One region of the Cupriavidus sp. FW305-26 genome, then DNA from elsewhere that is predicted to be linked to it. Evidence: predicted binding sites of a transcription regulator. Region 1 holds the regulator's gene; each other region holds the start of a gene.

Region 1 (5,401 bases):
CGTGATGGTGGATCGCGATACCTATGTCGTGACCTACGACGTCGGCCGCGGCGAGCCGCGCGGAAGTCGGTCGCGCAAGACCGACCACCACAAGGCGGGGCTTGGCGACTGCGTCAACTGCAGCATCTGCGTGCAGGTGTGCCCGACGGGCATCGATATCCGCGACGGCCTGCAGTACGAGTGCATCGGCTGCGGCGCCTGCATCGACGCCTGCGACCAGGTCATGGACAAGATGGAATATCCGCGCGGCCTGATCCGGTACACCTCGGAAAACGCGATGCGCAAGGGCTTGTCCGCGGCGGCATCACGCAAGCGCCTGCTGCGCCCGCGCGTGGTCATTTATTCCGTGATCTGGGTGGCGTTGCTGGCCGGGTTCATGGCTTCGATCGCGCTGCGCACGCCGCTGAAGGTCGACATCATCCGCGACCGTGGTGCGCTCGGCCGTGAAGTGGAAGGCCGCTGGATCGAGAATGTCTATCGCCTGCAGCTGATCAACACCACCGAAGCGCCGATGCAGATCAGCGTGCGCGCCGACAGCGACGAACTGAAGAACCTGACCGTGGAATACGACAAGCAGGCCGAATCGCTGGCGCCGACGTCCAACCGGTTGCTGCCGATCCGGATCCGCGTGCCGATCGAGGCCGCGGCGCAGGGCACGCACAAGATCAACGTGACGGTGACGAGCGAAGGCACGGAGCGGGGGCATGCCGAAATCCGGCAATCCACCAGTTTCATCGTGCCGCGCGATTTGTGAAGCTAGGTCGTCAAGATGAAGGGGGCAAGATGAGTCAGCAAGGCAATCCGTGGTGGAAGGAGCCGTGGCCGTGGCTGTTGATGAGCGGCCCGCTGGTGGCGATGGTGGCGTGTGGCGTGACGATCTGGCTGGCATCCACGCATCCGGACATGCCGGTGCAGGGTGCAACGCGCCATGGCCTGGTGGTCGAGAAGGCCGACGCCGCGCCGCCCAAGGCTGCCGCTGTGAGGCAGCCATGAGGTTGCGCTGGCTGATGTGGGTACTCTGGCCGGCGTTCCTGATGGCCGGGTTCGCGACCGCGACGGTGTTTTCGGTGGTGGATCCCGGTGACCTGAACTTCTTCGGCCAGCCGATCGAAGCGTCCCGCGAATCGGTCTACACCGTTGGCTTCCTGATGGCCTGGGTGTTCTGCGCGTTGTCCAGCGGACTGACGCTCTACACCATGCCGACGCGGCTCAGCGATACCGACGAACTGGAATAAGCGGATCGGTGTGAGGTCTGCGCTGCCATGTCCGCATGCGGTGCCTGGCAGCGCCTTGGCCGCTTAGCAGGAGCGGCTGTAGAGCTGCTTGATGCCGTCGATGTCCACGAGCTTGACGTGGCGCTGGCGAATCTGGATCAGGCCGGCTTCGGCAAAGCGGGAGAACAGGCGGCTGACGGTTTCGAGCTTCAGGCCCAGGTAGCTGCCGATCTCTTCGCGGCTCATGCGCATCACGAACTCGGACGCCGAATAGCCGCGTGCCGACAGGCGCTCAGAGAGGTTGATCAGGAAGGCGGCAAGCCGTTCCTCGGCGCGCATCGAGCCCAGCGTGACCAGCATCAGTTGGTCATGCGTGATTTCCTTGCCCATCAGGCGCAGGAACTGCTGCTGCAGCGACGGCAGGTCTGCCGACAGGGACTGCAACTCGCTCATGCGGACCACGCAGACTTCCGTGTCCTCCAGCGCGGCGGCATCGGAGGCATGCTGCATCTCGCCCAGCCCGTCGAGACCGACAATTTCGCCGGGCAGGTGGAAGCCGGTAATCTGCGAGCGGCCGTCTTCAGTGGTGACGTGGGTCTTGAGCGTGCCAAAGCGCACGGCATAGACCGCGGTGAGTGGATCGCCCATGCGATACAGGGTTTCACCCTTGTGCACACGGATGCGTTCCTGAACCAGCGTGTCCATCTTGGCGAGGTCTTGCTGCGACATGCCGACCGGAAGGCACAGCTGCCCCATCGCACAGGTGGAGCAGCGTGGTGACATCTCGGTAATGGGAATGGAGGTGAGCAATTGGAACCTGCTAGAAATGGCAGCGAGGGCGCGATAACGGCATTTTACCGTGCGATGTGATGTGGTAGGGAGTGAGAATTGACACTTGGCGTACTGATCAGCGTTTTTCTGCTGGCTTTGCTGGGCGGGGTCCACTGCGCCGCCATGTGCGGCGGCGTGGCGCTGGCCGTGGAGCAGCGTCACGGCGCGGCGGCGACGATCAGTCTGGTGCCCAGCCGTGCCGCCTGGCTCGGCGAGTTGCTGATAATGCACCTAGGCCGGATCTCGACCTATATGCTGCTTGGGGCCGCGCTAGGCGCGGTCGGTGCTTCGGCGTGGAAACAGGACTATCTGCCGGTGCAGCGCTGGCTGTTCGGCGCGGGCAGCGTCATGCTGCTGTGGTCGGGCTGGCGGTTGCTGCGCGGCAACACGTTTACCGTCGACTGGCTGGAGCGGCTGGCGTCGCGTGCCAGCGCAGCGGTGGCGCGCCGGCTGGGTGGCGTGGCACGCGGCATGCCGTCCTTTGTGCGCGCACGCGGCGGCCTGACGCGGCGATACGGCGTGGGCCTGGCGTGGGGGCTGGTGCCGTGCGGCATGGTCTATGGGGCGCTCACGCTCGCGCTGCTGGCGGGCAATGCGGCGTCCGGCGCACTCGTGATGGGCGTGTTCGGGCTCGGCACACTGCCTAACCTGCTGGTGCTCTCCGGCCTGTCAGGCTATTTGCGTACGCTGTCGCGACGTCCCGGCGTGCGCCTGGGGGCCGGCCTGGCGGTAATGGCGTTCGGCGGCCTTGGCATTGCGCGAGCGGTGCTGTTGCCACATTCGCTGGCCGAGCATGGATTCTGCCTGGTGTTCTGAGGCGCCGGCGCTGCGCCGGCAACGGATGATGGTTGCAGGCGGGGGCGGGAATGCCATACAATCGCCAACATTGCGGTATCGCGCGGTGTCTTGTGAGCCGCGGTAAGCAGCGGGCGAGCAGCGCCAGGCGGCCTTCATACCAGAAGGTGAGTTCAGGGCAGGGGAAGCGGAAGGTTTTCGATGCCCGTCCCGTCCCCACAGTCCATCCGGTTCAAAAGATCTGGTTCAAAAGTCCGGCTGGCACTGCGGTGTTGGCGATGCCGGCCTTGCTCCCGATACCCGTTTTTCTTGCGTCCGAGGCCTTCAGTTCGCTGACAGCGACGTCCGGTATGTGCGGACGCGCTACGCAAGAGGTTCGCTGGCTGGCCCATAACGGCATGCGAACGATCTCCTGCCGGAACGCCCGGCAACTCGATGCAAAGATAGGGAAGTGCACGGCTTGGATGCAGCAGGTATCCGGCTAGCTGCGCAATGAGATGGCGGTGGCTTTCGCACCGCTGTATCCAAAATCTCCGGTGCCCCGGATCCGTCCGGGAGCAGGTGCAAAGACAGGCTGCACACCATCAACATGAATACCCAAGAGGCGAAGATCGTCCTCGAGACGGCGCTGATCTGCGCGCAGGAACCGTTGCGCGTCAATGATCTGCGGCGGCTGTTTGACGACGACGTCGGCGCAGACACCATCCGCGTGCTGCTTGATGAACTGCGCCAGGACTGGCGGCCGCGCGGCGTGGAACTGGTGGCCCTGGCCAGCGGCTGGCGCTTCCAGAGCCGGCCGGAAATGCGTGAATACCTGGATCGGCTGAATCCAGAAAAGCCGCCAAAATATTCGCGCGCGGTGATGGAAACACTGGCGATCATTGCCTACCGGCAGCCGGTGACCCGCGGCGATATCGAGGAAATCCGCGGCGTGACGGTCAGCACGGAAGTCATCAAGAAGCTTGAGGACCGCAGCTGGATCGAGGTGATCGGACACCGCGACGTGCCGGGCAGGCCGGCGCTGTATGCGACCACCAAGGCGTTCCTGGACGATCTTGGCCTGCGTACGCTGGATGAGCTGCCGCCGCTGGAAGATGCCCAGGCGCAGGCGCAGGCAACCCTGCTGGAACAGCAGGCCATCAATTTTGAAGACCTGGCTGCAAACAAGGCGGCCAGCGCCGACGAAGAGGCTTTTGCCAACCCCGCCGCGCATGCGGCGGATGTGGCTGAAGCATCCGTCGCAAACGAAGCCGAGACGACCGGCCCGGTCGACCAAGGCGCCAATGGCTTTGACGCGCAACCGCTGCAAGCTGCAGCCGACGATGCCGCTGAGGCCGCTTCCACCGAACCAGCCGCACCCAATCCGGACGGGGCGCGGGGCGATTTGCCGGACAACGGCACCCCGCCGCACCCGAGCGAGCACGACGAGCGCGTGCCGAACTGAACAACATGCAACATCCGATAGTGAATATCTTGTCTGATTCCGTTGAGCAAGACACCCGCAATGCGGGCGCACCCGCCGACACCGGCGCCGCAGAACCCGGATCGGGCAGCGAAGCCGCGCCCCGCCGCAAGGGGCTGCGCCGCGGGCTGAGGAACCTGGTCGCATCGCGCCGCCAGGCACAGGACCGCGGCGAGGGCGCCGAAGGCGCCGGCGGCCAGGCCGATGCCGGTGAAGCGGGCGCCGCACAGGCGGCGGGCGGTGCGCGCGGTGGCCAGCGTGGCCGCGGCAAGCGCAAGACGGGGCAGGGCGAGGGTGGCCAGGGTAGCCAGGGCGGCCAGGGCACCAGCAAGGCAGAAAAGGTCGACCGTGCGGCCAGGGCCGAAGGCACCGACAAGCCTGAGCAGCCCGGCCGCAAGCGCAAGCCGGTCCAGCGCTCAGGCAAGGCGGCAGCGCCGGGCGAGGCGCAGGGTGCCGGTGCGCGGCAGCAGGGCCGCCGCAAGGATGGCGGCAAGCCGCAGGCGCCCCGCAAGGGCCAGGGCGGCGGGGACAAGACCACGGCGAGCAGCGAAGACCTGTTCCGCTTCGTGATCTCTGAGCAGTACGACAACGAAGACACCGTCATTCCGCGCACCAAGGCCAAGCCGGTGCGCGAGCTGTCGGCCGACGACGACGCGCCCAAGCTGCACAAGGTGCTGGCCGAGGGCGGGCTGGGCTCGCGCCGCGAGATGGAAGAACTGATCCTGCAGGGCCGCGTTTCGGTCAACGGCCTGCCGGCCCATATCGGCCAGCGCATCCTGCCGGCGGACCAGGTCCGCGTGAACGGCAAGCTGATCCACCGCAAGGTGTCGACCAAGCCGCCGCGCGTGCTGCTGTACCACAAGCCCGCCGGCGAGATCGTCAGCCAGTCCGATCCGGAAGGCCGTCCGACTGTGTTCGACAGCCTGCCGCGCATCAAGACCGGCAAATGGGTCGCGGTGGGCCGCCTGGACTTCAATACTGAAGGCCTGCTGATCTTCACCACCTCGGGTGACATTGCCAACCGTTTCATGCATCCGCGCTATGGCGTGGAGCGCGAGTACGCGGTGCGCACGTTGGGCGAGCTGGCCGAGGCCGACCG
Region 2 (5,401 bases), on a different contig from region 1:
AGCGACCTGGCTGGACGTATCCTGTGGGCCAAGATCCAGTACGTGGGGATCGTTGCGGTGCCGATCGGCTGGCTGGTGGCGATGGTGCACCTGAGCCGCCCGCGCCATGTAGTGCCCTGGTCAAGGCTGTGGCTGCCCGTGCTGGTGGCCGTGGTCACCGTGGTGCTGGTATTCACCAACGAGCGCCACCACCTGATCTGGCGGCGCATCACGCTGATGCCGCCCGGCGTCGCGCCGGGCGCGGTCTTCGAACATGGCGCGGGCTATGCCGTCGCGGCCGCCTGGACCTACCTGCTGCTGGCGCTGAGCCTGTATTTCCTGGTCACCGCCGAGGTGCCCAACGACGCGCTGTCGCGCCGGGGGCGCGCCACCCTGGCCGCGGGCCTGCTGTTGCCGATGGCGGCGCATATTGCCTACATCTTGCGCTGGACCGGCCCGTTCGGCGGCGACCTGACGCCGGCGACTTTTTCGCTGATGGTCGCATTGCTGTGGTTCTGCGCGCTGCGCACGCACCTGGACGACATCGTCCACTATGCACGGCTGCGCGTGTTCAATGCCCTGGGTGAAGGCTGCGTCATCGTCGACAGGAAGGAGCTGGTCGTGGCGTTCAACCCGGCCGCGGCGCAGCAGTGCCCGGCCTTGCGCCACGGCCTGCGCCTGCCGGCAGCCTGGTACCCGGCGCTGCAACCTGCCCATGCCACCCCGGCGAACACGGCTGGCGCACCGTTCCTGCCACCGGGCTCACCGTTCGAGCTGACCGTGGAACCAGTGCGCCGCCTCGACGGCAGGCAGATCGGCACCTTGCTGTTCCTGCGCGACATCAGCCGCTTCCAGTCGCGCGAGCGGGCCCTGACCGCGCGGCTCGGCCAGACCGAAGAGCAGTTGTGGCAGGTGCAGGCCGACCTGGACATCGACGCCCTGACCGGCATCCGCAACCGGCGCTACTTCCAGCGCGAGTCGATCGCGGCCGTGACCCGGGCGTGCGAGCGCAGCCAGGCGCTGGGCCTGCTGATCCTGGATGTGGACCAGTTCAAGCAATACAACGACCTGCATGGCCACGTGGCCGGCGACGACTGCCTGCGGCAGATTGCCGGCGCCCTGGCCCGCACGCTCTCCGGCGAGCAGTTCTGCGCCCGGCTGGGCGGCGAGGAATTCGCGGCGGTGCTGCCCGGCGCCACGCGTGAAGAGACCCGTGACGTGGCGCGCCGCATGGTGGCCGTTGCAGCCGGTGGTCACCATCAGCGTGGGCGCGGTCTGGACCGTGCCGGAAGCGCCGCGGCTGGAGCCGCTGCTGCACCGCGCCGACAGCGCTATGTACCGGGCCAAGCGCGCGGGACGCAACCGCTTCATGCTGGACGGCGACGCCTGAGCGGCACGGCTACGACGCCGCACCTGCCCGCCCCACGGTGGCGCCATGCAAGGCCACCAGCCGCGCCGCCGCCTGGCTGACCCATGCAGGCCGCGGCGCGGCGTCGAGCCAGTACTTGACCTCCAGGCCCAGCGCGGTATCGCCGCTGATCACCAGCCGGCGCTGGAAGAACAGCGTGTCGGTATCGGCCTCGCCGCCCAGCAGGCGCAGGTAGTCGACCGCGCAGGCGCGCAGCGTCAGCTCAGGCTCGGCGTCCGCTGCCGCGGCACGAAAGCGCCCGCCTTCGCAGCGGAACGGCACGGCCAGCCCAAGGTCCTGCACCGTCAGCAGGAAGGCGTGTCCGTCCAGTGCGGCCGGTGGCTCCAGCCATCCCGCTCGGCGCGCCAGCTCCAGCGCCGCCACCAGCGGCAGCGCCCTGGCACGGGCGGGCATGCGCCGGTGCACGCCCGCGATCAGCTTGTGCAGCGCGCTCATGCCCGGGCCTCCCAGGCGATGCCCGCGCTGCCGTGCCAGTAGCCGTTGCAGGGCTGGGCGCCGGTCGGCGTGATGCCGCTGGCAGCGGGTGCCTGTTCACCAGCACGAATCGCCGCGAGCTGTTGCACCACCTGCAGCGTGCCGGACGAATGCGGGCTCACGCGCAGCATCCCCACCCCCATCCGCGCCATCGCCAACGCCTCTGCGCACAGGTCCAGGCAGGTGGCGCTCTGCGTCTGCACGCCGTTGAGCGTGAAGAACGCCTGCCCCTCGCCGGTGGCTGCCACCAGGCCGTCGGGATAGTCCATGCAGCGGAACTCGCAACTGTCCTTGCGCAGGCGATGGTGGCGCGCGGTAAAGCAGCGCGCCGAGAACGCCAGCGGCAGCCGGCCCCAGACAAAGGCTTCCAGGCGCATGCCGGTGGGGCGCGCCGCTGCCAGCGCGGCCAGTGTGGCGCCCTCCATCTCCACCGGCGCGACGCAGCCGGCCGCGCCCAGCCCGGCCAGCCACGCCAGCGTATCGGCGTGGTAGGCATTGAGGTGGGGGCCGCCGACAAAGGGCCGCCCTTGCATGCAGCGCACCGCGCCAAGGTCGTTGGCCTCGACCAGGTAGTCGTCCTGGGCGCAGGCGCGGCGCATCCAGGCGATGTCAGTGTCGGACTCCACCAGCACCGGCGTGGACAGCACCACCTCCTTGCCGGCATCGCGCAGCATTTGCGCAATCTCCAGCCATTGCGCATGGCGGACTTCATGGCGGCGCGTGCAGACGGTCTCGCCGAGATAGACGCGGTCGACCGGCGCATCGGCGACCGACGCATAGAACTGCATCACGGCCTCGCGCGGCCAGTAGTACAGCAGTGGGCCCAGGGCGATGCCGAAGTCGGGCATCGCTACGGTTTGCGGCATCGCGGCCGCGGCAATCTCTGGCATGGGAAGCTCCGTCATGGCCGGTTCAAGGCAGATCGATGTCATGGGTGTCACCGCCACGGCCGGTCATAGGCGCCTTGCGTGACCTGGTCGCCTTCGGCATGGCGCCCCAGCGTGCTCTGCCACTCTTGCCGCGGCACGAAGCGTGCCGGATCGGCGCAGGCCGCGTCGATGGCCGCGCGCAGCACACCGACCACATCGCCCACATAGCGCGGGCTGCGCTGCCGGCCTTCGATCTTGATGGCAGCGATGCCCATGTCGATCAGCGCCGGCAGCAGCGACAGCGCATTAAGGCTGGTGGGCTCTTCCAGCACGTAGCCGCGCTCGCCCTCCACCTCGAAGCGGCCCTTGCACAGCGTGGGATAGCCGGCCGGCTCGCCCGGCGCATAGCTGTCGATCAGGATGCCCGACAGCCGCGCCTGCATGGTGCCGTCCTGCTCGGTCCAGCGCACCGCGTGCGCGGGCGAGCAGACGCCCTTGTTGTTGGGCGAGTCGCCGGTGGCGTAGGACGACAGCAGGCAGCGCCCCTCGGCCATCACGCACAGGCTGCCGAAGCCGAACACCTCCAGCTCCACGCTGGTCTGGCGCGCCAGCTTGCCGATCTGCGCCAGCGACAGCACGCGCGGCAGCACCACGCGGCGGATATGGAAGCGCTCGCGCATCAGCTCGATGGCGTCGGCGTGCGTGGCCGAACCCTGCACCGACAGGTGCAGGCGCAAGCCCGGATGGCGCTCGCACGCATAGTCCATCAGGCCGGCGTCGGCCATGATGACCGCGTCGGCGCCAAGGTTTGCCGCCGCATCGACCGCGCGCTGCCATTGGGCCACCGCGCCCATCTGGGCAAAGGTGTTGATCGCGAACAGCACCTCGGCGCCGCGCGCGTGGGCTTCGGCCACGCCGGTGCGGATGTCGGCCTCGGTAAAGTTCAGGCCGCCGAAGTTGCGCGCGTTGGTGGCATCGCGCAGGCCCAGGTAGACCGCGTCGGCGCCGTGCTGCAGCGCCATGCGCAGGGCCGCCAGCGAACCGGCGGGCGCAACGAGCTGGGGCCGGCGCGGCACGTTCGCCGCGGTGGATGGAGCTGGGGAGGCAGGGGTCATCGGTGATGGCGCCGGCGGCGGCGCGAAGATGAAGACAGCCGCCGATGCTAGCCAAGCGCTTGCAGCAGGGGCTTGACCGCGCGCAAACCCACGCCAACCGCACACCGCCCGCGCCGGCCTATGCCGGTCGGCGTAGGCCGATGGCAGGCCACCACCGCGCGCTTGACCTGCGGCAAACGCCGGCACGTGCCACTGTGCCACGCTTGCCTGGTCATCCACGCGGCTGGCCGCACGCCGGCCCCGCGCCCATCCTCTTCCGGAGATTTTATGAATCAACCCTGGCTCAAGCTGGCCGGCCGCCGCCTGCTGCCCATCGTGCAGGGCGGCATGGGCATCGGCATCTCGGCCCACCGGCTGGCCGGCGCCGTCGCGCGCGAGAACGGCGTCGGCACCATCGCCAGCATCGACCTGCGCCACCACCACCCCGACCTGATGGAACGCACCCGCGGCAGCCGTGACAAGCCCGCCATCGAAGCCGCCAACCTCGAAGCGCTGGATCGCGAGATCCGTGCCGCGCGCACGGCGTCCGAGGGCCGCGGGCTGATCGCCGTCAACGTGATGAAGGCGGTGGGCTCGCACGCCGCGCTGGTGCGGCAATCCTGTGAAAGCGGCGCCGATGCCATCGTCATGGGCGCTGGCCTGCCGCTGGACCTGCCCGAACTGACCGCCAGCCACCCCAGGGTGGCGCTGATCCCGATCCTGTCCGAGGCGCGCGGCATCGGCCTGGTGCTGCGCCGCTGGATGAAGAAGGGCCGCCTGCCCGATGCCATCGTGGTCGAGCATCCGGCCCATGCCGGCGGCCATCTGGGCGCGGCCAGCATCCAGGACCTGTCAGAGCCGCGCTTTTCGTTTTCGCGCGTGCTGGCCGAATGCCGCGAGCTGTTTGCGCAGCTCGGGCTGGCCTGGGACAGCATTCCGCTGATCCTGGCCGGCGGCATCGACAGCCATGCCAAGGTGCGCCACTGGCTGGGCGAGGGCGCCGCCGCGGTGCAGCTGGGCACGGCCTTCGCCGTGACCGAGGAATGCGATGCCCACCCGGCCTTCAAGCAGGTGCTGGCCACGGCGCGGCCCGAGACCCTGCGCGAGTTCACCAGCGTGGCCGGGCTGCCCGCGCGCGCCGTGCTGACGCCGTGGCTGTCGCGCTACCTGTCGAGCGAGTCGCGGCTGCAGCGCCGCGCCAGGCCGCGTGAATGCCTGGAGGGCTTCGACTGCCTGCAGGCGTGCGGGCTGCGCGACGGCATTGCCCGCATCGGCCAGTTCTGCATCGACCTGAAGCTGGCGCAGGCCGTGCGCGGCGACGTGGAGCGCGGCCTGTTCTTCCGCGGCCGGGGTGCGCTGCCCTTCGGCGAGGCGATCCGGCCGGTGGCGGAACTGATGCACTATCTGTTGACGGGGGAAAAGCCCGCCGGGCTGGCGCCAGCCTGACGGCAACAGCTTCAGCAATCTGAGCGAGCCAACTCGCAAGGCCGGCAAGTGCAACGGGCGCCGCACACCCGCAGCAGGAAAGACTTTGTCAGCAATCTGAGCGCGGCGGT
Region 3 (5,401 bases), on a different contig from region 1:
GCGAAACGGCTCCAGGTTTGTTCCAGTCGCAGTCAGCCCGACCACGCTGCCGCCGAATTTCGCGGCAACCCGTGCGGCCGTTTCAATGCGTGCCGACCGGGCAGAATCTTCGCTGAGGTCGACGAGGATGGTTCTGAAGTCCATGACGTGATTCCGGTTTGGCAGACGTAACGAAAGGCGCACATATCAGGCGCCGGCCTGGATCAGTCGAGCGGATAGGAGCGCCGATATTCCGGCATGGTGACCGCCCAGCGCAGGTCGCGCTCGATGTGCTGGCGCAGCGCATCGCTTGCCTGTGGCTCGCCGTGCACGACAAACGTACGCCGCGGCGCCTGGTGAAAGCCGCCGAGCCAGGTCATGAGTTCCGCGGCATCGGCATGTGCGGACAGGTTCTCCACCTGCTCCACCGACGCATGCACGGCGATGTCCTTGCCATGGACGCGGATGTCGCGCCGGCCTGCGGCCAGCGCTGCGCCGCGCGTACCCGCCGCCTGGAAGCCGGAAAGCAGAACGGTGTTGCGAGGGTCCGGGCCGTAGGCGGCAATATGGTGGACCACACGACCACCGCTAGCCATGCCGCTGCCAGCCAGGATGATCTTGGGACTTCGGTCATGGTTCAGCCAGATCGACTGCTCCATGCTCTGCACCGGGGTGGCGAGATTGCAGGCTGCGGCGCACTCTTCGCGGCTGATGCGCAGCTCTTCCGGATGCAGCGAGAAAATCATGGTCGCGTCGATGGCCATCGGGCTGTTGAGGTACACCGGCACGTCGGGGATTCGCTTGAGTTCGCGCAGGCGGTGCAGGCAGTACAGCAGGCTCTGCGTGCGCCCTACCGCAAAAGCGGGGATGATCAAGCTGCCGCCGCGGCCAATCGTCCGGCTGACGATCTCGCCGAGCACATCGAGCGGGTCGTCGTCCGGATGCCGCCGGTCGCCGTAGGTTGACTCCACCAGCAGGTAATCCGCCTGACGCACCATCTCCGGCGCGCGCATGACGATGTCCTGCTGCCGCCCGAGGTCGCCTGAGAAGACGATGCGCTTGCCGTCGACGAACAACGTGACGATAGCCGCGCCGATGATATGTCCGGCCCGGGCAAACTCGGCCTCTACGCCGGGCACTACCTGGAAGCGCTTGCCGAACTGCATCGGCTGGAGCCGCCGCATTGCTCGTGCAGCGTCGGCTGCTGTGTAAAGAGGCAATGCGGGCCGATGACGCGAGAAGCCCTTGCGGTTCGCATAATCGGCGTCTTCTTCCGCCAGGTGGGCGCTGTCTGGCAACAGGATTCCGCACAGCTGCGCGGTGCCCATGGTGCAGTGCACGCTGCCGCGGAAGCCGTTGCGCACCAGCAGGGGCAAATACCCGCTGTGGTCGATGTGGGCATGGGTCAGCACCACGGCGTCGAGCTTGGCCGGATCGAGCGGCAGTGGATCCCAGTTGCGCAGGCGCAGGGTCTTGTATCCCTGGAACAAGCCACAGTCGACCATGACCTGGTGACGGCCGGTATCGAGCAGGTACTTGGAGCCGGTGACCGTATCGGTCGCGCCGAGGAATTGCAGTTGCATGCTGGTGTCCTTTGACGCTTGCGCAAGGCCGTTGGCCCCGCCACGGGTGCCGCTGGCCGATACAGCCAGTCTAGGAGGGGGAACCGGGTGGTGGTTGATCCGGATCAATCATGCGGAAACGCGAGTACCTACGCTTGAACAGTGTCCGGACCCGCCCGCCGCACGTGGCGTACGCCCAGGGTGTGCACGCGTGGCTCCGCGCCGGGCATACCTTGGGAAACCTCATGCAAAATCGCTCCAGCGCGTTGCAAACGGATCGCCCCCGATCTCACGAAGAACATTCCGGCACCCGGGATCGCGTCGATCCGGGACATGTCCCACCCGGCCTGACCACCGCGCAGGCTAATGCGCGGCTGGCCGAGGTGGGCCGCAATGTGCTGCCTCAGGCGGCCCCTAGGTCGGTGGCCGCGGTGTTTCTGCGCCAGTTCCTCAGTCCGCTTATTTACATTCTCCTGGCCGCGGCAGCGGTGTCGCTCGCGTTGGGTGACCTGAAGGATGCACTGTTCATCGGGGCAGTACTGCTGATTAACGGCGTCATCGGCACCGCACAGGAGCATACGGCCGACAAGGCGGCCGTGGCGCTGCGCAAGATGGAGCAGCCCCGTGCCACGGTGATCCGGGACGGCATCCAGCAGGAGATCGATGCAAGTACGCTGGTACCGGGCGACCTGGTGGTGCTGGAAGCCGGCAACCGAGTGCCGGCCGACCTGGAACTGACCTCCGCCATTGACCTGCAGTGCGATGAATCCCTGCTGACTGGCGAATCGCTGCCGGTGCGCAAGCTCTCAGCATGTGATGCCAGCAACGCCCCAGCGAGCGCCCGCCAGTGCCTGACCTCCGCCGGCACGGTGGTGCTCCGCGGCAGGGGCCACGGCATCGTCGTGGCAACTGGCGCTGCCACGCAAATTGGCCGGATTGCGCGGGAACTGGGCCGCGAATCCATCTCGCAGCCACCTTTGATTCTCAGGCTCCAGCGTTTTTCCCGACTGATCGCGGTGGCGGTAGGCGTGGCTGTGGCGTTGCTGGTGTTGGTGGGTATGCTGCGCGGCATGGCATTGCGCGAACTGTTCATGATGTCGGTCGGACTGGCGGTGAGCGCGATCCCCGAAGGACTGCCCGTCGCCATTTCGGTGGCGCTGGCGATCAGCATGCGGCGGATGGCGAAGGCCCATGTGATCGTGCGCAAAATGCCCGCCGTGGAGTCGCTTGGATCCTGCACCATGATCGCCACCGACAAGACCGGCACCCTGACCATGAACGAGCTTGTCGTCACCGATATCCGGCTTCCCGACGGCACGGCGTTTTGCTGCGACGTCGGACACGATCTGGACAACTGCACGATCCGCGCCGCCGGCACCACCGACCATGACGCGAGAACGCGGGTAGCGGCCCTGCTAAGGGCCGCGGCGCTGCCAAACGAGGCCCAACTATCCAGGGAGCGTGATGGCTGGACTGGCACCGGGGACAGCGTGGACGTGGCGCTGCTGGCCGCAGCGCACAAGGGGGGCACCGTAGCCAATGAGATCCGACAGCGGTACCCCTTGGTGGCCCGTATCCCGTATGAGCCAGACCTGCGGTACGCGGCCTCGTTCCACCGGCACGAAGAGACGATCCGCGTGTTCGTCAAGGGAGCGCCCGAGACTCTGATTGCCATGTGCGACCAGGCGGACGTTCGCGGCCATGCCGTGCCGATCCGGCGCGAAGGACTGCTTCGGGAAAAGGCAGCGCTGGCCGCGCAAGGACTACGCGTGCTGGCGTTCGCAGAAGGCACGATTGATGCAGAGCCGGACGGGTCCTACGGACACGGGCACCTGGTCAACCTGACCTTTCTGGGAATGGCAGGCATGAAGGATCCGGTTCGCCCGGAGGTCCCGGACGCTATCCGACGCTGCTACAGCGCCGGCATCGACGTGGCGATGGTGACTGGCGACGATCCGTTGACAGCCAGCGCAATTGGCGCGCAGGCGGGGCTGCGCTTTACCACGGACCAGGTCGTGACGGGCGAGCAGGTGCGCCAGGCCGAGAGCAAGGGGCCGCACGGACTCGACCAACTGACCCGCCGTGCGCGCATCTACGCCCGCGTCAGTCCGGATCAGAAGCTGTCCATTGTCCTGTCGCTGGCAAGAACCGGCCATTTCGTGGCGGTCACCGGCGACGGCGTCAACGACGCTCCTGCGCTCAAGCACGCACACGTCGGTGTGGCCATGGGCCGAAAGGGAACTGAAGTAGCGAAGGAAAGCGCAGACATAGTCCTCACCGATGACAACTTTGCGTCCATCGTCAACGGCATAAATGAAGGCAGGGTGGCGTACGCGAACATTCGCAAAGTCATCTTCATGGTGGTTTCCACGGGCGCGGCCGAAATGGTTCTGTTTCTGCTGGCGATTCCCCTGGGCCTGCCAATGCCATTGCTGCCGGTGCAGCTGCTGTGGCTCAACCTCGTGACCAATGGCATCCAGGATGTGGCTCTGGCTACCGAGCATGCGGAAGGCGACGAACTGTCATATCCGGCGCGCAAGCCCCGGGAGCCGATCTTTGACCGCGTAATGATCCGCCGCATCTGCTATTCGACTCTTGTCATGGGCGTAGGGGGATTTGCAACTTTCTACTGGCTGCTCGACCGCGGCTATCCCCTAAACGAGGCACGCAACCAATTGCTGCTGCTGTTTGTGCTGTTTGAGAACTTGCAGACGTTTAGTAGCCGTTCAGAGCGCCACTCCGTATTCCGACAGGGGGTCTTCGCCAATCCGATGCTGGTGGTCAGCGTACTGGCTGCCCAGTTACTCCATATCGCTGCCATGTACATACCCGGGCTAAGCGACACGCTCGGTCTCACACCTGTGTCGGCTACGACGTGGGCTGGACTGTTGTCGCTCGCGCTCACATTGACGATTGCAGTGGAGCTGGACAAATGGTGGAGCCGGCGGTGCAAGCTGTAGCGGGAGACCGGTGCTCGCCAACTCAGAATTCCATCACCCCGTTGGCCACGGAGCACAGGCGCCGCTCTTCCCACAGAAGCCAATAGGGCATGGAGGGGACACCGCTTCTATATACGCCAGTGCGCGACATGAAGCTGTCGGCGGTCATCGAGAACTGGGATACCGCATGCTCAGGCAATACGGCCTGGTGTGCGCACACGCACTCGTCCGTGCGCATTGCCCGTTCCGGTAATGCCGCCACGATCGCCGGTTACATGGGCTCAGGACAAACCTCTGACGGCGCGATCCGCGAGTTCGCCACCGAGTACTGCTCCCGGGGGAAGGCGGCTGAATGTATTTGGTATCTCGTTTGCGATGCATCAATGGGACAGTGCGCATGCGAGCTACGCTTCAAAATAGACGGGCGATATATTTTGCGCGCCGCAAAGGAGGATTGTCATGACCGCGAAGCTGCAGCGTGGACACGAGGAAAACCTCCAGGCTCCCGTTAGCCACCATCGATCACTTGCAATGCGCGCCAGCAAGGTTGAGCGTGCAGCTGCCGCCGCGCTGCTCCTTGGTACCGCACCGCTTCTCCACGCGCAGATCCTCGCAACGCATCCAACGCCGCCGGAAATCCACCAATCCGCTGGCGTCCGGTATGTCTCGGGCGGGATGGGGCGTGAAGCCTTGCGGCAAATGCAGGCTATCGCCGGCCAATTCAATGTGCGGCTCAGCTTCCAGGACCCTTCAGAAGGCAACCCCGTTTCTGGCGTCACACTGATCCTGGTCAACGAACAGGGCAACCGCCTGCTACGGCTGGTCTCCGACGGTCCCCTGGTCTACCTCAAACTGCCTCACGGCCGCTATTACCTGACGCTGATTTATCAAGACGTCGATCACGAGCAATGGATTACGGCT
Region 4 (5,401 bases), on a different contig from region 1:
GGTTGCGCTGCCCGCGAGATCCAGCCGCCCCGCAACACAGGCCACGGCGCTGAGTTGCGTCGCGCCGCACGCGGCTGAGCGCAAGGCTGCCGCCGCTGCGGTGCCGGTACTTAGCAGGCCCACAGGCAAGCTTGCGCAAGGGGTCCCAGTACGCAGGAAGCTCAAGGTCTGGTCCAGTCTTGCCACCAGCTCATCGACCTCCGATTCCGGTGCGTCGTCGACGCGGCTGTCAGGCTGCAGGTCTACGAGCATGGTGGCGAATCCTTTCGCGCGCAGCTTGCGTGCTAGGTAATTGCTGCGGGCTGCACGGCGTTGCGCGCCACCGGCATACACCATCACCGCGACGCCGACCGGGTTCGGGGCCGTTTCGAGCATGGCCCGCAGCCGAGTGGTCTGATACGGAATCAGCATCGCCTTGCTCAACGACGGCACGCCCGCCACCGCACCTGGCCGGGCACGGGTCCGGGGCTGCGTTGGCGGTATCCCTGTCAACTGTCGCACGCGGTCGTCGCTGACCAGCTGGAACTCATGATAGAAGTGCGCGAGGTTTTCGATGCGGTCCGGAGTATCCAGGCAGATGACTTCGTCGGCCAGGGCGCGGACCCGGTCCAGCCCGGCTGGGGTGGCGATCGGGAGCGCGCATATGAGCCGGGCAGGTTGCCGCTTGCGCAGGCTGGCGAGGGCCGCATACATCGTTGCGCCGCTCACCAGGCCGTCATCCACGACGATCACCACGCGACCGCCCGGATCCGCCAGCTTGCGGACCGGCGTATACACGGCGCGCTGCCTGCGAAGCTGGTCGAACTGGGCATCACGCTGGCTGTCGGCGCCGCCATTTGCGTCCATTGCGTCCGTGCACCATGTCGCGCCAGAGTCGTCCAGTGCTACGCCAGGAACGATCCTGCGCGCCATCACCAGGTCGAAGTCAGCGCCCAGTGCGTCGGCCACAACACGCCCGACCGGCACGCCGCCGCGCGGAATCGCCAGTACCAGGGCATCGGTTCCCCGATACGCGCGCAACGCCCAGGCGAGCTCCGAGCCCGCATGCTCACGCGCCTGAAAACGTGTCTGGTAACGGCTCATCGATCTAGCTGCCAGGGATCTATTGACGGACTTTCAGGACGGCGGCGCCGGTAAGCCGGCCCTCGCGCAGGTCGGCCAGTGCTTCGTTGGCCTGCTCCAGCGGATACGCGGTGGTGTGCGTATGCAGCGGCGTCCGGGCGGCGATATCCATCAGCGCGATGCCGTCGGCACGCGTGAGGTTGGCTACGGAACACAGGCGCCTTTCTTCCCAAAGCAGCTGGTAAGGCATGCTTGGGATATCGCTCATATGAATTCCGCCACAGACCACGATGCCACCCTTGTCCACGGCGCGCAGCGCCTTGGGCACCAGCGCGCCCACCGGGGCGAAAATCAGCGCGGCGTCCAGCGGCACGGGCGACTCGAGCTCGCTCGAGCCGGCCCAGCACGCACCGGATTGGTAGGCGAGTTGCTGGGCGCCTGCGTCGCCCGTGCGGGTGAAGGCGTAGACTTCGCGGCCTTGCGCCACCGCGATCTGCGTCACCAGGTGGGCGGCGGCGCCGAAGCCGTAGATGCCGACGCGCTGCGCATGGCTGGCTGCGCCCGACATGCGCAGCGTCCGGTAGCCGATCAGGCCCGCGCAGAGTAGTGGCGCGGCGTGTTCGTCATCGTAGCCGGGCGGAATCCGGAAGCAATAGCCGCTGTCGGCAACAACGTACTCCGCATAGCCGCCATCGCGGGTATAGCCAGTGAACAGCGGTGCGTCGCAAAGATTCTCGTGATGACGCAGGCAGTAGCGACAATGGCCACAGCTATGTCCGAGCCAGGGCACACCGACGCGGTCCCCCGGCTTGAAGACGGTGACACCGGCGCCGCACGAATCCACCTGTCCGACGATTTCATGTCCCGGGATGAGCACCGGCTTGGGATGGCGCAGGTCGCCGTCGGTGATATGCAGGTCGGTCCGGCACACCCCGCAAGCTCCCACGGCAATGCGAAGTTCGCCGGGCCCCGGTTCGGCAACCGGCAAGTGGTGGAGGCGCAGCGGCAGGCCTGCGCCCTCGAAGACCATCGCACGCATGGTTTGGTGGGGCATGGCGCGCCTAACCTTCGACTTCGCTGCGGACCAGGAGCACGGGCTTGCTGGTCTTGGCAAGCACGCCTTCCGACACGCTGCCCATCAGCAGGCGCCGGACGCCGCGGCGGCCGTGGGTGCCAAGCACGATCAGGTCGGCATTCCACGCATCGGCTTCGGTGACAATGGTCAACGAGATCCGGCCCGGCGCCACCGGCTTTTCATCCAGTTTCACCGAATTGCGCACGCCTGCTTCGCTGAGCCTGGCTGAGGCGGCATCCAGCGCCTTGCGGCCGTGCGCGGTGATGTTGTCGACCAGTTCTTTTGGATTGAAGTAACTGGCCTCGAAGAACACATCGCTGTCGTCTACCACGAACAACGCCTTGACCTCGGCCCCGGTTGCCTTGGCGATGATGATGGCCTGGCTCAGTGCCAGGTCGGAAGAACGGCTGCCATCGACGGCGAGCAGGATGCGCTGGTACATGATGGATCTCCTGAAGGGCAAGGGTGTGCTCGATGTTGCGATTCGCTGCATTCAGCGTAGGCGCCGGCCTCGATATGCGCTTGAGATAGGTCAACCCGAAGGGGCAGGCGCCGCGAGAAACTGACCGCAGACAGAAGTGATGGCCGCATGGCTTGACGGTTTTACATACCTTGTTCGCAGTAGCCTCCACCGCACATCAGGACGAACTTGAGCCATGTCGCCGCATGGCTGGCCCGTTGATCCGGGTCAAGCGCCGGTCGGCCTTGCTGCCTAGACTGGTCTGTAGTTGAGGGGGAGGGCGATCATGGCTTACGACAGCATCCTGGTGCATCTGGACAGCAGTCCGCAGGCACGGCAGCGGCTCGAAGTGGCGGGGCGACTTGCGGCGGCCGGCCAGTGCCGGCTGATCGGCATGTACGCAGGTTTCATTCCCGATCCTGCCTGGTTCTACCTCATGGACGGCGCGCAGCAATATGTCGCGGACGATCTGGCCCGGCGCAAGCAGGTCAGGGAAGACGTCCGCGCGCAGTTTCTGGCTGCAACCCAGGCCATGCCGGTGCGCGCGGAGTGGCGCGCCGCGGAGCAGGGGGCGGTGGCATCAGTGCTGCGCGAGGCCCGCGAGGCCGGCCTGGTCGTTGCCGGCCAGTACGACCCCGGCAATACGGAAGGTCCGGTGGCCCGGCAACTGCTGGAATCGCTGCTGCTGGAGACCGGCCGACCGACGCTCGTGGTGCCGTGCGCGGGCACGTTTCCATCGCTGGGTACGCGCGTGATCGTGGCGTGGAATGGCAGCCGCGAGGCGGCGCGGGCGCTTCACGACGCCGTGCCGCTGATGGCCGGCGCGCAGGCGCGCATTTTTTGCGCACAGGCCGCGGCCAAGGAGGCCAGAGCCGACGCCACCCCGGTCGGCCACGCCGCACGCGTGCTGGAGCGCCACGGCGTCGCCGTGGAAATCGAACACGGTCCCGGTGGGGCTGACCTGACCATCGGCGAACTCATCCTTTCGCGCGCGGCGGATTTCGATGCCGACCTGATCGTGATGGGTGCCTACGGACACGGTCGCATGCGGGAGCTGGTGCTCGGCGGTGTCACGCGTACGCTGCTTGACTCGATGACGGCACCGGTGCTGTTTTCACGATGATGCAAGGTCAAACCAAAGAGTGGAATCACCTCATGGACTTCAGAACCATCCTTGTCGACCTGAGCGAAGATGCTGCACGGTCCGCGCGCATTGAAACGGCAGCACGGCTTGCCGAAAAGTCCGGCGGCAGCGTGGTCGGACTGACGGCAACAGGAACGCACCTGGAGCCGTTTCGCGGGGCGGGCGAAGAAGCCGGGCAATACGGCGTGCTTGCCGCGAACCATTTGCACAAGCTGGCTGCGGCTCACAGGAACGCACTCGAAACGCTGACCGGGCAAGTGTCGCCGGCCATTCCCAGCCGGCACATCGTTGTCGAAGCCGAGTCTGGCTGGGCGCTTGCCGACGAGGGCCGCTTCGCCGATCTCATCCTGCCCGCAGCGCCCTCGGCGCAGGCCGATGTGCCGGCTTTGCTGGCCGGGGTCGCGGAGTACGCAATGCTCAATGCAGGCCGGCCCATCCTGCTGGTGCCGGGCGCGTCCGGCCCGCGACTTGGCGGCCATGTCGCCATCGCATGGAACGGCGGCCGGGAGGCCGCGCGCGCGGTCGCGGACGCACTGCCGTGGCTTGTGCATGCCAGCGCCGTTACCGTCCTGGTGGTCAGCGCTGGCAAGTACAGCGCTGCTGGTGAGAAAGAGGCCTATCGTGACAGCGCCGATCGGCTGACAGCATGGCTGCTCAGCCATGGCATCCGCGCCAGTCTGCTGGTCGGAGAGGGCGATCCCGACCACGTTCTGCCACAGCTTGCGGCCAAGGTTCAGGCCGGCCTGCTGGTCGCCGGCGGCTATGGCCGCTCCCGGCTGAGGGAGCTGGTGCTGGGCGGCACCACCCGCGCCCTGCTGCGGCAGTCAGGCTTGCCTGTCTTCATGTCGCACTGAGGCGAACCCTCCCGGTACCTCAAGCCACGCGCCGCCCAGGCATCAGCCCGCCATATTCCTTCCCCAAAAACTCCGCCGTGTGCTCCAGCAGATAGGCGCGGCAGATCTCGCTGGCCGGTGACAAACGCTTGCTGGACATATGCGCGACATGCCAGATGCGCTCGATCGGCGTACCGGTCACGTCCAGCAGCGCGATCTCGCCGGTGCGCAGTTCCAGCGACAGCGTGTGCAGCGACAACAGGCTGATGCCCATGCCGGCCATCACCGCCTGCTTGATCGGATGCCCGCCGCCAAAGCGTGGCCGTCTCTGACCGACCCACTCCTGCCCTTCATTAAAGTTTGGCGGGTGACTCAAGTTTGGGCCAGAGCGGACGCCGAAACGGTGTGCCTTGGTAGACAACTCTAAATGCCGAGGCTGCCAGCCAGCCGCTGCGCTAGTCCGTCGCGGCGAAAGGCTTCCACAACGTGGTCGATAAATGCGCGTGTCTTGCTGGGCATCAGGGTGCGCGTAGGGTAGTACAACGAAATGGCGCCGGCGTCGGCGTACCAGCGCGGCAGTACGCGTACCAGTTCGCCACGTTCAATCCATGGCAGCACATCGGGTACCGCCAGCAGCGCCACGCCTAGACCCAGTAGCGCGGCTTCCCGCATGGCGGCCGGGTCGCTGACGACGATGCGTTCTGGCATGGTCGCGGCAACCTCGTTGCCCGCGGCATCGCGCATGGTCCAGTGGCGCGTGCGTCCTGTGCGTCCGGAGCGCATGACGATGCCATCCATGGCTCTCAGCATGGACGGATCGGCAGGCA

The links. The regulator FNR, encoded in region 1, switches genes on or off when oxygen is low (the NO sensors DNR and NnrR bind a similar motif). The targets are predictions, from matches to a motif close to TTGATNNNNATCAA.
Region 2: ubiU (ubiquinone anaerobic biosynthesis protein UbiU) is a predicted target of FNR. The motif match lies at 4,029-4,042, and genes of this name have one in related genera.
Region 3: AC3WQZ_RS12340 (MBL fold metallo-hydrolase RNA specificity domain-containing protein) is a predicted target of FNR. The motif match lies at 1,657-1,670, and genes of this name have one in related genera.
Region 4: AC3WQZ_RS01265 (universal stress protein) is a predicted target of FNR. The motif match lies at 2,816-2,829, and genes of this name have one in related genera.

What each region holds. Positions count from the first base shown of each region.
Region 1 is NZ_JBYTAH010000025.1:35,128-40,528, forward strand. It holds gene ccoG (cytochrome c oxidase accessory protein CcoG) at 1-754, shown strand, start outside; gene AC3WQZ_RS15685 (membrane protein) at 784-993, shown strand; gene AC3WQZ_RS15690 (hypothetical protein) at 990-1,235, shown strand; gene fnr (fumarate/nitrate reduction transcriptional regulator Fnr) at 1,299-2,024, opposite strand; gene AC3WQZ_RS15700 (sulfite exporter TauE/SafE family protein) at 2,103-2,861, shown strand; gene scpB (SMC-Scp complex subunit ScpB) at 3,430-4,284, shown strand; gene rluB (23S rRNA pseudouridine(2605) synthase RluB) at 4,290-5,401, shown strand, end outside.
Region 2 is NZ_JBYTAH010000092.1:5,114-10,514, reverse strand. It holds gene AC3WQZ_RS31925 (histidine kinase N-terminal 7TM domain-containing protein) at 1-1,449, shown strand, start outside; gene ubiT (ubiquinone anaerobic biosynthesis accessory factor UbiT) at 1,379-1,843, opposite strand; gene AC3WQZ_RS31915 (U32 family peptidase) at 1,840-2,772, opposite strand; gene ubiU (ubiquinone anaerobic biosynthesis protein UbiU) at 2,820-3,866, opposite strand; gene AC3WQZ_RS31905 (NAD(P)H-dependent flavin oxidoreductase) at 4,134-5,291, shown strand; gene AC3WQZ_RS31900 (hypothetical protein) at 5,380-5,401, opposite strand, start outside.
Region 3 is NZ_JBYTAH010000017.1:35,359-40,759, forward strand. It holds gene AC3WQZ_RS12335 (universal stress protein) at 1-144, opposite strand, end outside; gene AC3WQZ_RS12340 (MBL fold metallo-hydrolase RNA specificity domain-containing protein) at 204-1,562, opposite strand; gene AC3WQZ_RS12345 (cation-translocating P-type ATPase) at 1,787-4,501, shown strand; gene AC3WQZ_RS12350 (hypothetical protein) at 4,630-4,992, shown strand; gene AC3WQZ_RS12355 (hypothetical protein) at 4,940-5,401, shown strand, end outside.
Region 4 is NZ_JBYTAH010000001.1:267,596-272,996, forward strand. It holds gene AC3WQZ_RS01250 (phosphoribosyltransferase) at 1-1,083, opposite strand, end outside; gene AC3WQZ_RS01255 (zinc-dependent alcohol dehydrogenase family protein) at 1,103-2,116, opposite strand; gene AC3WQZ_RS01260 (universal stress protein) at 2,124-2,579, opposite strand; gene AC3WQZ_RS01265 (universal stress protein) at 2,884-3,720, shown strand; gene AC3WQZ_RS01270 (universal stress protein) at 3,753-4,595, shown strand; gene AC3WQZ_RS01275 (LysR substrate-binding domain-containing protein) at 4,615-4,995, opposite strand; gene AC3WQZ_RS01280 (LysR family transcriptional regulator) at 4,998-5,401, opposite strand, start outside.